DNA from 2 places in the Burkholderia alba genome. Region 2 is predicted to be linked to the other one. Evidence: riboswitches for the same ligand, from Rfam matches in the RefSeq annotation. Region 2 holds a riboswitch; the other holds the start of a gene.
The links. Region 2 has a riboswitch for cobalamin ahead of cobA (uroporphyrinogen-III C-methyltransferase). Riboswitches for the same ligand answer to the same signal wherever they lie in the genome.
Positions count from the first base shown of each region.

Region 1 (7,102 bases), on a different contig from region 2:
CGGCTTCAGATCCTTCTTCACGGCTTCCACCAGCACGCGCGCCGATTCGGCGGCCGATGCGACCTTTTCGTCGTCCGGATTCGCCATCGTCGACGAGTAGAGCAGCGACATGCCGAGCGCCTCGAACGACGAGCTCATCGTGTTCGCGGTGTACATGCCGCCGCACGAACCCGTCGACGGGCACGCGTTCTTTTCGACCCCTTCGAAATCTTCCTGCGACATGCGTCCCGCGGTGAATTCGCCGACCGCCTCGAACGACGACACGATCGTCAGATCCTTGCCCTTCCAGTTGCCGGGACGGATCGTGCCGCCATACACGTAGATGCCGGGCACGTTCAGGCGCGCGAGCGCGATCATCCCGCCGGGCATGTTCTTGTCGCAGCCGCCCACGACGACGACGCCGTCCATCCATTGGCCCTGCACGCAGGTCTCGATGCAGTCGGAGATCACTTCGCGGGACACGAGCGAATACTTCATCCCCTCCGTGCCCATCGACATGCCGTCCGAGATCGTCGGCGTGCCGAAGATCTGCGGATTCGCGCCGGCGTCCTTGATCGCGTTCACGGCCGCGTCGGACAGGCGCTGCAGGCCCGCGTTGCACGGCGTGATCGTCGAGTGGCCGTTCGCGATGCCGATCATCGGCTTGTCGAAATCTTCCTTCTGGTAGCCGAGCGCGTAGTACATCGAGCGGTTGGGCGCGCGCGCGATGCCCTGCGTGACATTTTTCGAGCGGCGGTTGTACGACATGGGGAGCTCCATCCGTTTGTTTTGATTGCGGGGTGGCCGGGCGCCGTCCAGGCGCGAGCCGGCTCAGGTTGGGAAGAATGCAGTTTCTCTTTGAGAATGTCCAATATATTATTCATGGCTTATTAGGTCGAAAAATATATCAATGAGGCAAGCGAATTGACCCCTGACCTGCGCCAGTGGCGCTATTTCGTGACCGTCGCCGACGAGCGTCATTTCGGGCGGGCGGCGGCGCGCCTGTCGATGACGCAGCCGCCCCTGTCGCAGGCGATTCGCGCGCTGGAGGAGGCGCTGGGCGTGGCGCTGTTCGCCCGCACCAAACGCTCGGTCGAACTGACGGCGGTGGGCGCGGCGCTGCTGCCCGAGGTGCAGCGGCTGCTGACCGCGGCCGACGCGCTGCCGCCGCTGGCGCAGAGCCTCGCGCGCGGCGAGGCCGGATCGCTCGCGCTCGCGTTCGTGTCGACGGCGGACTACGGGCTCCTGCCGCAGTTGCTGCGGGAGTTCGGCGCGCGCAATCCGCTGGTCCGGCTGCAACTGACCGAGGCCACGAGCGACGTGCAGATCGACGAGTTGACGGCCGGGCGGATCGACGCGGGTCTGATCATTCCGCCCGTGCCACCGCGCCATGCGGCGGCGCTGTCGTACCTGCCGGTCGTCCGCGAGCCGCTGGTGTTGGCGATGCCGGCGGACGCGGCGACGGGGGACGAGACGCCGGTGCGGCTCGCCGACGTCGCGGCGTTGCCGCTCGTGATCTTCCCGCGCCGTTTGGCGCCCGGCTTTTATGACATCATTACGGGCTGCTACGGCGCGGCAGGCGTCACGCCGCGCATCGGCCAGGAAGCGATCCAGATGCAGACGATCGTGAGCCTCGTGTCGGCCGGCATGGGTGTCGCGATGGTGCCGCAGTCGCTGCGCAACCTGCGGCGTACCGGCGTGGTCTACCGTCCGCTCGCCGCCGACGCGCCGGTCGTCGAGACGGGGCTCGTATGGCGCACGGGCGATGTGAGCCCGGTGCTCGCGGGCTTCATCGACGTCGTGCGCCGCGCGGCTTCCGGTTGATGCCGCGCGGCGAACCTGTGCGCGATCCGGCCGTCAAACAGCGCGATGCATGGTGCGCCGCGCGCGGCCGTTGCTTCGATCCAGAACCCTTCACCGCTATCACATGATCATTCACCCCAATTTCGATCCCGTCGCGATTCATCTCGGCCCGCTCGCCGTCCGCTGGTACGGGCTCATGTATCTGGTCGCGTTCATCGCGGCGATCGTCGTCGGGCGGCTGCGGCTGCGCCTGCCGCACGTCGCCGCGCAGGGCTGGACCGCGAAGGACATCGACGACATGATGTTCTACGGCGTGCTGGGCACCGTGCTCGGCGGCCGGCTCGGCTACGTGCTGTTCTACAAGGCGAGCTTCTATTTCTCGCATCCGCTCGACATCTTCAAGGTGTGGGAAGGCGGCATGTCGTTCCACGGCGGCTTCCTGGGCGTCGTGTTCGCGATGACGCTGTTCGCATGGCAGCGCAAGCGCACCTGGATGCAGGTGACCGACTTCGTCGCGCCGATGGTGCCGACGGGGCTTGCCGCGGGCCGGCTCGGCAACTTCATCAACGGCGAGCTGTGGGGCCGCGTGACGAGCCCGGACGCTCCCTGGGCGATGCTGTTTCCGGGCGCGGCCCGCGATGACGCCGCGTGGCTCGGCGCGCATCAGGCGCTGGCGGCGAAGTGGAACCTGAACGAAGTGTTCATGCAGTACCAGATGCTGCCGCGTCATCCGTCGCAACTGTACGAGATCGCGCTCGAAGGCGTCGCGCTGTTCCTGGTGCTGTGGTTCTTCTCGCGCAAGCCGCGGCCGATGGGCGCGGTGTCGGCGGTGTTCCTGATCGGCTATGGCCTCGCGCGCTTCACGGTGGAGTTTGCCCGCGAGCCGGACGATTTCCTCGGTCTGCTGACCTTCGGGCTGTCGATGGGGCAGTGGCTGTCGCTGCCGATGATCGTCGCCGGCGTGCTGATGCTGGTCTGGGCCTATCGCAAGGGCGGCGTGGCGAAAGCGTCCGCGTGAGCGTTCGGCCCGCGTGATGCCGCGCATCGCGCGGCCGGTCCCGCCTGGCTGACAAAAGACAACGCCGGCTTCGCGCCGGCGTTGTTCATGGGCCGCGCGGCTCGCGCCGCGCCAACCGGCCGTGTTACTTCATCTGCACCGAGCCGTTCACGTTGACGGTCACGGTGGCTTTGCCGCCTTCGACCGAGATCGGCGCGGGCGCCTTGTCCATCGCCGCGCCTGCCGCCATTGCCATCATGCGCGGCTGATACGGCTGCACGTTGTGGCCGCCGCCGACATTCACGTCGCGAATCGAATAGCCGCTGTAGCCGAACGCCTTCGATGCTTCCTCGGCCCGCACGCGGAACGATTTGATCGCCTCCGTCGTCAGCTTCTGTTCGGCGGCGCGCTGCGCATCGGGGGACAGCGAGAAATCGACGCTGGCGACCTGCATCGTCGCGCTCAGCTGGCCGGCTAGCTTCGAAGCGGCGGCGAAGTCGCGGGACTCGAGTACGACCTCGGTACGGCCGCGCCAAGCGGAGATCTTGCCGTCGCGATCGGTGGTCGGATAGACCGAGAAGGCGCCGGTGCGGGCCGTCACGCCCGCGACGGTGCGCGCCTGGGACAGCGCACCGTCGGCGCGCTTGTTCAGATCCGACGTGAGGCTGCCCGGATCCTTGGCCTGCTGTTCATAGAACAGCGTGATGTTGACGATGTCCTGCGGGACGTCGGCGCTGGCCTGGGCCGACAGCGACAGCACGCCCGACGGCGGCGGCATCTGGCCCATGCTTTGCGCTTGCGCGACGGACGGCGCGAGCGACAGGGCCAGGGGCACGGCGGTCGCGACGGCGAGCGCGAGCGCAAGAGCGGTTTTCTTCGTCATCGTTGAACTCCTTGAGCGAAAGCGCGCACGCGACAAGCGCGTGCGGGACGCGGACGGATGCCGCGCTTCTTGTGGATCACAACCGGAAGGTATGCCGGTTGAGCGTCCGTTAGGCTGACGAAAGGGCGGTGGAGTTCCGGGAACAACAGTGGCGGGGGCGTCGGATTTGACGTTTCCTGACCTCTGGCCGGCGCGCCTGCGCGTTACTTCATCAGGCGTTGCGTGATGAAGCGCCATTCGCCCGGCGTGACCGGCGTGATCGAGAGGCGGTTGCCCTTGGCGAGCACGCGCATGTCGGCGAGCGTGTCGTGTTCGCGCAGCGCGGCGAGCGCCACCAGCGGCGACTTCTTCACGAACTTCACATCGACCAGCACCCAGCGCGGGGTTTCGCGCGTGGACTTCGGATCGTAATAGGGGCTGTCCGGATCGAACTGGGTCGGATCGGGGTAGGGCGTCGAGCACACTTCGGCCAGTCCGGCGATACCGGGCTCGGGGCAACTCGAGTGATAAAACAGCACGCCGTCGCCGATCTGCATCGTGTCGCGCATGAAGTTGCGCGCCTGATAATTACGCACGCCGGTCCACGGCAACGTGTGCTGCGGCGCGTCGGCGAGATCGTCGATGCTCGCTTCGTCCGGTTCGGATTTCATCAGCCAGTAGTGCATGGATCGTGATCGACGCAGAAAAAAGGCTGCCGCAAATGGAAACGGCATCGGGAATCGCCCGATGCCGTTGATAAGGCCCCCGCCTTGGCCGCTAGGCCGGCATCCTGAACCTGAGGTTCAGAATTGGTCGCAGTTAGCAGCACTTCGGGTACATCAGACAGAGTGACGCGCACACCCGTGCTACAAATTTCCGCAACCGTGCACATGGCATTGGTTCAAGGAATATATGACCTTGGCGAACCAGGCAGGGAAGCTGACTAAACTTTGTGAATCGTGTTTGAATTCAGCGGCTTGAACTCGAAAGATCAAGCGGATGCCGAACTCGGTGATACGTGCTTACTGGGCTTCGTGCTGTGCGAGCACCGCACCCAGCTGTTCATTCATTTGATGCATTGTACGCCGGATTTCCTCGGCGGGAAATGCTTCGCCGTGACGCACGCTTTGCTGCAGCCTCAGCAACTCCGAGGCAAGCGACAGCGCGGCCATCACCGCGATGCGATCCGTGCCGCGCACCGAACTGTTCGCGCGGATCTTCGACATTTCCGCGTCGACGCGCGCGACGGCCTCGAGCAGCGCCGCTTCGGTTTCGGCCGAGCAGGCCAGCCGATACGCCTGCCCGAGGATCGAGACTTCGATCTGCTTGGTGCTCATGCATGTTCTCCGTGGCTGGCCGATCCGTCGCTGGCTTCGCCGTCCTGCGGGGCGAGCAGGTCGAGCTGGTTCTCGGCGTCCGGCACGCCTTTCGCGCGCGGCAGCTTTTCGAGAATCGCGTTGAGCTTCACCTGCGCATCGTCGATCTTCGCGGACAGCGTATCGCGTTCCGCCGCGAGCGCATTGCGCTCTTCGCGCAACTGCGCCAGTTCGGCGCGCACCGCTTCCGCATCCGCGCGCAGTTGCGCGACCTGCTCTTCGAGCGCGAGCCGTTCCGTGTGATGGCGTTTATTCACCGCGATCAGACGGCCAATATTTTGAGATAGAGTTTCGAGTTCGTTGAGCATCTGCTGCGTCCTCTAAAGACCGGGTATTTTAGCGCGGAATATCCCACATTCCGATATCTGTAACGTTTCTAGACGTAACACCCCGGCTTCTTGCTGCGTATTTTGTGTCAAATCCGGGTCGCATTGCACAAGAAACAGGCAGCCCGACGTTTCTTGACGATCGGAGGGCGCGCTCCTACACTGGCGCCGCCTCGGTGCTCGCGCGCTTTTCGCGCGCGGTTAAACGGGAAGCAGGGCGCGTGGTCCGCCAGGACTCGCCAACCTGCGCTGCCCCCGCAACGGTAAGCGAGCCGCATCGTTCGCGATGCGAGCCGTCCCATCGAATGCCCGGCCGTCCGGCCGGCGCATCGCCACTGCGCCTGTTCGCGCGGGAAGGCGGGACGGTGATGTCGTGAGCCCGGATACCGGCCGAGACGGGGAGGCGGCCGCGCATGGCGCGAGCCGTCTCCATAATGCGGAGCCTGCGGGGAAGCGGGGGCCGCACCGCTTCAACAGGATGTCTTCGATGCGAACCCCCATCGCCCGCGCAGCGCTCGTCGCCTGCTCCGGGTTGCCCTGCGCCGTCTTCGCGCAGACCGACGGTCCGGCCCCCTCGGCCGCCAATCCTCCCGCGCCGGTCGTATCCGGCCAACCCGCGCCGGCCGGCCCGACCCAGCTCGAACCGATCGTCGTGACCGCGCAACGCGCGCCGCAGAAGCTCGCCGACGCGATTCCGCAAACGACGCTGTTCACCCGGCAGGCGATCGACGACAGCGGCGCCGTCGATCTGCCCGGCCTGCTCGCGCTTGCGCCGGGCGCGCAGATCGTGCGCAACGGCGGCCCGGGCGCGAGCGCGAGCCTGTTCCTGCGCGGCGCGCAGTCGACTCAGTCGCTCGTGCTGATCGACGGCGTGCGCGTCGATTCGGTGAGCCTCGGCCAGTCGCAGATCAGCCAGCTGCCGCTCGACCAGATCGAACGCGTCGAGGTGGTGAACGGCAACGTGTCCTCGCTGTACGGGTCCGGCGCGATCGGTGGCGTCGTGCAGATCTTCACGAAGGACGGCGGCGACCATCCGCCGCGCTTCTATTTCTCGGCCGGCTACGGCAGCTATCACACGCAGACGCAGACGGCCGGCGTATCGGGGCGGCTCGATCAGGACGGCAAGACGACCTTCAGCCTGTCGCTCTCGCGCTACAAGACCGACGGCTTCTCGGCGATCGACCCGGTGCTGCAGCCGCAGGCGAATCCGAACGCGAACGGCTATCTGAACGAGAGCATCTCGGCGTCGCTGAAGCACCGCTTCAACGACGCGTGGAGCGCGGGCGTCACGTATTTCCAGAGCAACGGCAATACCAGCTACGACAACGCGTACGGACAGCCGACCGATCTGAACAACCTGTACAGCAAGGTGCAGCAGATGTCGGTGTTCGCGGACGGCAAGCTGACGAACTGGTGGACGACCCGCCTGCGCGTGTCGAGCGGCAACGATCGCAGTCAGTCGCAGCTGAACGGCGCGTACACCGACCACTTCAACACCGACAACCGCCAGTACACCTGGCAGAACGATTTCACGCTCGCCGCCGGCCAGCAGATCCAGGCAGGCTACGAGCGCCTCGACCAGGCGTTCGATTCCGACGTGTTTTCCGCGCCCCAGCGCCACGTGAATTCTGGCTGGCTCGGCTATACCGGGCGCTTCGGCAACAGCCAGCTGCAGGCGAACCTGCGGCGCGACCAGTACTCGGATTTCGGCGGCGCGAACAGCTACTATTTCGGCTACGGGCTCGATCTCACCGAACAC
Region 1 is NZ_JAWJWL010000014.1:38,515-45,616, reverse strand. It holds gene ilvD (dihydroxy-acid dehydratase) at 1-747, opposite strand, end outside; gene RZR99_RS17240 (LysR substrate-binding domain-containing protein) at 904-1,803, shown strand; gene lgt (prolipoprotein diacylglyceryl transferase) at 1,907-2,800, shown strand; gene RZR99_RS17230 (SIMPL domain-containing protein) at 2,925-3,662, opposite strand; gene RZR99_RS17225 (EVE domain-containing protein) at 3,866-4,327, opposite strand; RNA gene ssrS (6S RNA) at 4,400-4,581, opposite strand; gene RZR99_RS17215 (cell division protein ZapA) at 4,664-4,978, opposite strand; gene RZR99_RS17210 (ATPase) at 4,975-5,325, opposite strand; cobalamin riboswitch at 5,501-5,752, shown strand; gene RZR99_RS17205 (TonB-dependent receptor domain-containing protein) at 5,831-7,102, shown strand, end outside.
Region 1: it holds a riboswitch for cobalamin, as region 2 does, so the genes downstream of both, RZR99_RS17205 (TonB-dependent receptor domain-containing protein) here and cobA (uroporphyrinogen-III C-methyltransferase) in region 2, are expected to answer to the same signal.

Region 2 (7,102 bases):
CGCCAGATCGAGGCGGGCCTGCGCTGGCAGCCGCCCGGCAAGAACCTGATGCTGAACGCCGCGATCTACCAGATCAACCAGACCAACGTCGTCACCACCAACCTCGACCTCGATCCGACGGGCACCACCTCGATCCAGACGGGCGAGGTGCGCTCGCGCGGCATCGAGCTGAGCGCGGTCGGCAACGTCACGCGCGAGCTGTCGGTGATCGCCGCGTACGTGTACCAGGACGTGAAGAACGTCAAGGCCAACGACAACTCGCTGAACAACTGGCCGGTCGACGTGCCGCGGCCGCGCCAGATGGCGTCGCTGTGGGCCGACTGGACCTGGCGCACCGGCCCGCTCGCGGGCTTCGGTTTGGGCGGCGGGGTCCGCTACCAGAGCAGCGTGGCGGGCGCGGCGGACAACTTGCTGTCGGTGGCGAGCTACACGCTGTACGACGCGGCGCTGCACTACGAGATGCGCAACTGGCGCTTCGCGCTCAACGGCACGAACCTGTTCAACCGTCGCTACGTGAGCGGCTGCCAGTCGGTCAACACGTGCTTCTACGGCAACGAGCGGACGGTGCTGGCGACCGCGAAGTACAACTGGTGACGCGGCGCCCGGCAGCCTGACGCAATGCGCGCGCCGGCCGCGGCCGGCGCGCGCGTCCCTCCGCACGCGGGATCGACACCTCTTTTCCGGATCCACTTTCATGTCGAAGAAAAAACTCGTCTACATCCTGTCACTGAGAAACGCCGCGGCCGACCGGGCCGGGCAGCCGATCGAATACGAAGGCGGGCTGCGCTACATGAAGTCGCCGCTCGAATTCCTGGCCGAGCGCCTGAACGACAGCGCGCTCGGCGATGCCTACTCGCTCGAGGGCGTGATCTACGACGACGATGCGGATTCCGCCGCCGACCGCGCGCGGCTCGGCGACTACGGCTTTTCGCGCCAGCCCGGCAAGCCGTGGATCTATCCGGCCGGGCTGACCGTGCAGGGCCGGCCGCTCGACAGCCTGCTGCACGCGATTCCGTCGACCTACCGGCGGCTGCCGCGGCACGCGCCCGAGCGCCCGGCGCAGAAAAGCGCGTTCGAGTGGCGCCTGCTCGAACGGCTGCTCGAGCTCGACGCCGACTTCGTCGTGCTCGACGGCCTGCTGATCATCCTCGACGAACTGGTGCGCCCCGGCGCGCGCTTTCACCGGCGCATCGCGAACATCCATCCCGGCATCACGCGCCTCGGCTCGCGCCACGAGCGGCGCGGCGCGTATGCGACGCTCGATGCGCTGTACGGCGCGCGCGGCCAGCGGGTGGTGGACTGGACGACGCTCGAAACCCGGCCGGCGCCCGTCGTCGACATGACGGGCGCGTCGTTCCACTACGTCGACAACGGGATCGATTCCGGTGAGGTGATCCACGACGTGCTGGAGACGCCGATCGATCCGCGCGACACGATTCTCGAGCTGCGCTGGAACAACTTCAACCGCAGCCTGTTTCCCGCGCTGGAAGGCGGGCTGGCCGTGATGGCGAACCTGTTCGCGCAGGCCGCGCCGTGAGCGGACGAGTGCTTCGGGCGCGCGCCGCGCGCCGTTTTCCCGATCGTCGCGCAGGTGCGGGACGATCATGCCGCGCAGCGACGCGGCATCCCGACGATCGCGCGCGGCCGCCGTGCCGCCGCGCCGCCGGGCCCGATGCCGGAGACTGACCATGGACCTCTGCTTTCATCCCGAGACGCGCGCGGCGACGCCCGCCGCCCCATCCGCCGACCGGACGCTGACCGGCTGGCGGCCGGATCATGCGCCGCATGCGCTGCTGACGGCGCTCGGCGAGCTGTTTTGCCACGACAGCCGGCGCGAGACGGCGACGCTGGCCGTGCCGCTCGCGGGCGCCGATGCCGCCGCCGTTCGCGCGTTCACGACCCGCGCGATCGCCGGGGGCGTGATCGACCACGCGGCGCCGCACGGCGATCATCTGCTGCTGACGACGTCGCGCGCGACCTTCTGGCAGCAGCCGGCGCCGTGGCTGAAGGCCGGCGCGTCGGCGACGATGCCGCTGCGCTACGCCGTCACCGGGCCGTGCCGCCATCCGGTGCGCCCGCCCAATGCGGAGGGCACGATCTACGAACGCTTCATGCCGCAAGTCGGCATGACCTTCAGCCTGCGGACCGCGGATCCGGAAGCGGACGCGGCGGTGTTCAGCGACTGGATGAATCTCGACCGGGTCGCGTACTTCTGGGATCAGCGGGGCACGCGCGACGAACACGCGGCCTATCTGGCCGAACGCCGCGCCGATCCGCACATGCATCCGACGATCGGCTACTTCGACGACGTGCCGTTCGGCTATTTCGAGTTCTACTGGGCGAAGGAGGACCGGCTCGCGCCGTTCTACGACGCGCACGATTTCGATCGGGGCCTGCACCTGCTGATCGGCGATTCGCAGTTCCAGAGCGCGGGCAAGCTGAAAGCCTGGTGGAGCGGCGTGCTGCACTACATGTTCATCGACGATCCGCGCACTCAGCGCCTCGTCGGCGAGCCGCGCATCGACCACGTCCGGCACATCGCGTACATGCACCGGCTCGGGTTCTACACGCTGAAGGAGTTCGATTTTCCGCACAAGCGCGCGGCGTTGACGGTGCTCGAGCGCGATACGTTCTTCAACACGTTCAGGTTCTGAATCCGAACCGGTGTCGGGCGTCGCGGGTTCGTCGGCGAGAGAATCGGACGCGGGGCGCGGCACCGGGCCGGCGTCGAACGGTGCAGGGCGAAGCGGGGGCATCGTCGCGGTGCGCGGCCGATGGCGGAACAAGGCGCGGCGTCATAGGCGCGGCGCGCATGCGATGCCGCTCGGCGGGTGCGAATCCGCGAGGGCGATGGCCGGTGTCCGGCGACCGAAGGCGTCCGTGTCGACTCGGCGCGGCACGGCTACCGCATCGCCGTATCGCGCGATGGCTCGAGGCGGCGCCGCGCCGCGTTGCCCTGTTCGTCGCGGAGGTGTCGGGGGCGAGGACGGCGTGACCCATGCGCGGCCGGACCGCGACGATTCATCGCGGCCGCAGCCGCGATTGCCGCCTTCGGCCGTCGGCGCGTCACGGCGCGTCGCCGCTGAACAGCGCGGCCGCGAAACACGGATTCGACGGCCAGTACGCATGCATGTAGGTCGCGACGATCGGGCCGCTGCGGTACAGCGCTTCGCCCGGCGCGCCGTCGCCGTTCGGCCGGGTCGCGACGAGCACGGGCGAGAGCGGCGTCGCGAAGCGCGAGTAGTGGAACGCGTGCCCGGTGGTCAGGCCCCAGCGGCTGTCGATCTGCTGCATGCCGAGCGCCGCGAAGCGGCGCTGCATCGTCGCGGCACCGGGCAGCAGGCCGAGCATCGGCGTGGTGCGGCCGTCGACGTCCGTCAGCGCATCGCACAGGTACAGCATGCCGCCGCACTCGGCGACCACCGGCCGGCCCGCCGCGACGTGCGCGGCGATCGAGCCCGCGCTGCGCGCGCCGGCGGCCAGCCGGGCCGCATGCAGTTCGGGATAGCCGCCCGGCAGGTACAGCGCGTCGCAGCCGTTCGGCACGGGCTCGTCCGCGAGCGGAGAGAAGAACGCGAGCCGGGCGCCGAGCGATTCCAGCAGATCGAGATTGGCCGGGTAGAGGAACGAGAACGCGGCATCGCGCGCGATCGCGATGCGCTTGCCGGCGAGGCGGCGGGCGGGCGGCGTCGACGGGGCGCCGTGCGCCGCGTTCGCCACCTCCGCTGTATCCGCGAATTCGACCGGAGGCGGCAAATCGGCGAGCCCGGTGAGCGCGAGCGCATCGGCGGCGCGCTCGAGCCGCGCGTCCAGATCGGCGACGTCGTCGGGCTGGTGCAGGCCGAGATGCCGCTCGGGCAGCGCGATCGCCGCGTCGGTCGGCAGATGGCCGAGCCAGCGGAGGTCGCCCGGCAGCGCCTCGCGCAGCAATGCCGCGTGACGGGCCGACCCGACGTGATTCGCGAGCACGCCGTGCATCGTGACGCCGGGCCGGAACCGCGCGAGCCCGAACGCGACGGCGGCGAAGGTCTGCGCCATCGCTTTTGCGGAAATCACCGCGACGACTGGCACGCCGAATGCCTGCGCGAGATCCGCGCTGCTGGGCGTGCCGTCGAACAGACCCATCACGCCTTCGATCAGGATCACGTCCGCCTCGCGTGCGGCGCGCGCGAGCAGCGCGCCGCACGCGCGCTCTCCTACCATCCCCAGATCGAGCGAATAGACCGGCGCGCCGCTCGCGCGCGCGAGCAGCATCGGATCGAGGAAATCCGGCCCGGTCTTGAAGACCCGCACCCGCCGGCCGAGGCGCCGGTGATGCCGCGCCAGCCCGGCCGTGACCGAGGTCTTGCCCTGGCCGGACGCCGGGGCGCTGATGAAGAGCGCGGGGCAGGCGGGCATCGGCTCAGAATTCCACGCCGCGCTGCGCCTTCACGTGCTGCTCGCGATACGGATGCTTGACGAGCCGCATCTCGGTCACGAGGTCGGCGGCGTCGATGAGCGCGTCCGGCGCGTGGCGCCCGGTGACGACGACGTGCAGCGCGGGCGGACGGCCGTCGAGCGCGGCGAGCACGTCGTCGAGCGGCAGGTAGTCGTACTTCAGCACGGTATTCAGCTCGTCGAGGATCACCATCTGATAGTCGCCGCTGTCGATCATCCGGCGCGCCTCGTCCCAGCCCTTGCGGGCCGTCGCGATGTCGGCGTCGCGGTCCTGCGTGTTCCACGTATAGCCGTCGCCCATCGTCACGAAGTCGCAGTGCGCCTGGGTGCCGAGGAAATCGCGCTCGGACGTGTGCAGCGCGCCCTTGATGAACTGCACGACGCCCAGGCGCATGCCGTGGCCGAGCACGCGCACCGCCATGCCGAACGCGGCGGTGCTCTTGCCCTTGCCGTTGCCGGTGTTGACGATCAGCAGCCCTTTCTCGACGGTCGCGGCCGCCTGCTTTTTCTCGTGGCCGGCGCGCCGGCGTTCGGTCATGCGCTGATGCGATTCGGGATCGGTTTTCATCGGAAGCAGTCCTGTGGGCAAAGAGAGTCGGAAGAATCAGAGCGGGCCGGCGAGTGCGACCGTCACGCCGTCGTGCAGGGTCTTGCGCAGCAGCAGCGCGCCGCGCGGCGCGGCCAGCAGCGCGCACGGCTCGCATATGCCGTCGAGGCCGAGCCGCGCGCGCACGGCCGGCGACGGCGCGCTGAGGGCGCCGGGCGCGGCCTGCGCGAGCCGCGCGGCGAGCGCGGCGCGGTCGAACCCGGCGACCGGCCAGCCGTGCCGCGCGCAGCACGCGAGCAGGCCGGGTTCGCGCGCCTTCGCGTCGAGCGTCGCCACGGCCGCGATCTGTTCGAACGACGCGCGAGGGCACAACGCGAGCGCCGCGCGGATCGCCGCTTCGATCGAATCGGCCGAGCGGCCCGCGCGGCAGCCGATGCCGACGGCGATGCGCATCATCGCGCGCCGCCGGCCGGCGCCGGCGCGATGGCGGCCGATGCGAGCGCCGCCGCGCCGAGCGCCGCGACCGGGCCGATCACGACGATCGCGGGCGAGCCCAGGCCGGCGTGCGCGACCGCGCCGGCGAATTCGGCGAGCGGCGCGAGGACGTGGCGCTGCGCCGGGCGCGTCGCGGCTTCGATCGCCGCGCACGGCGTGCCGGCGGGCAGGCCCGCGTCGCCGAGCGCGCGCACGATGTCGGCCAGCCGCCGCATGCCCATGTAGACGACGAGGGTCATTCGGGTCGCGACGAGCGCCTGCCAGTCGGGCTCGTCGTCCGCGCCGTGGCCGGTGACGAACACCACGCCCTGCGCGAGGCCGCGATGGGTGACGGGAATGCCGAGCGCCGCCGGCGCGGCGATGCCGGCCGTGATGCCGCACACCACGTCGGCTTCGACGCCGGCGGCCCGCAGCGCCAGCAGTTCCTCGCCGCCGCGTCCGAACACGAAGGGGTCGCCGCCTTTCAGCCGGGCGACGCTGCGGCCCGCGCGCAGATGCGCGAGCATCGCGGCGATGATCGCGGGCTGCGGCGTCGACGCGTGACCGCCGCGTTTGCCGACATGCTCGATGCGCGCATCGGCGCGCGCGAGGCGAAGCACGTCGGGATTGACCAGGTCGTCGACCAGCAGGACGTCGGCGGCCTCGATCGCGCGCACCGCCTTGAGCGTGAGCAGTTCGACGTCGCCGGGCCCGGCGCCGACGAGCCAGGCGCGGCTCATGACGGCCGGCACGGCGAGCGCCGGCCGAATGCGGAGCGGGACAGGGCGGCGGCGCGCATCGCGCGCGGCCGGCTCGAAGATGTCTGGATCATGCGAAAGCGGGCATACGGCGGCCGTCCCGACGGGGCGGCGCTACGCGCCCGAGTCCGTCCCCCGCGGGTCGGGCGTTCGGCGAGCCGGGCTCGCCCCTTGCGTTGGCCGGTATCCGGGCTGGCCGCTTGCCATGCCGACGCCTTCCCGCCCCGGGCCGGAGCAGTGGCATCGTGCGGCATGCGCGAGCGCGCCGCATGGGCGCGTCGCTGGCGGCGTACCGTTGCGGGGACAGCACAGGCCGAGCGGGCGGCGCCCGCTTTCTGTTTCCCGTTTAACTGCCCGCGCGAACGCGCGGGCGGGCACCAAGCGCGCGCATACGATAGCACAGCGCCGCCGTCGCTCATGCCCGCCCGGCGCGTAATCCGCGCTACCATCGGCGGCGCCTGCGCGCGCTCCGCAACGCGAGCGCGGCGCGGCCTTTCACCCCTGACCGGAGCGACCATGACATTTTCGAGACAAATCGGCTGCGCGTGCGGCACGGTGCGGTTGCGGATCGACGGCGAGCCGCTCGCCGCCGCGCTGTGCCACTGCGAATCGTGCCGGCTGTTCTACGGCACGCCGGTGTTCGCCGCGACCGCGTGGGACGCCGCGCACGTGAGCGTCGACGCGGGCGACGATGCGCTCGGCGTCCATGCGCATCCGACCCGGCAGTTGCGGCGCCATTTCTGCCGCGCGTGCGGCGACGCGGTGTTCGGCACCAACCGGCTCGGCATGCGGGTCGTGCCGAACACGCTGTTCATGCGCGCGCACGGCGGCGTGCTGCCCGCCGCGCTGCGGCCCACGATGCATCTGTATTACCGCTACCGCGTCG
Region 2 is NZ_JAWJWL010000002.1:205,651-212,752, forward strand. It holds gene RZR99_RS02700 (TonB-dependent siderophore receptor) at 1-594, shown strand, start outside; gene RZR99_RS02705 (formyltransferase family protein) at 695-1,537, shown strand; gene RZR99_RS02710 (GNAT family N-acetyltransferase) at 1,689-2,654, shown strand; gene RZR99_RS02715 (cobyrinate a,c-diamide synthase) at 3,067-4,398, opposite strand; gene cobO (cob(I)yrinic acid a,c-diamide adenosyltransferase) at 4,403-5,005, opposite strand; gene RZR99_RS02725 (cobalamin biosynthesis protein) at 5,042-5,440, opposite strand; gene cobA (uroporphyrinogen-III C-methyltransferase) at 5,437-6,198, opposite strand; cobalamin riboswitch at 6,378-6,614, opposite strand; gene RZR99_RS02735 (GFA family protein) at 6,733-7,102, shown strand, end outside.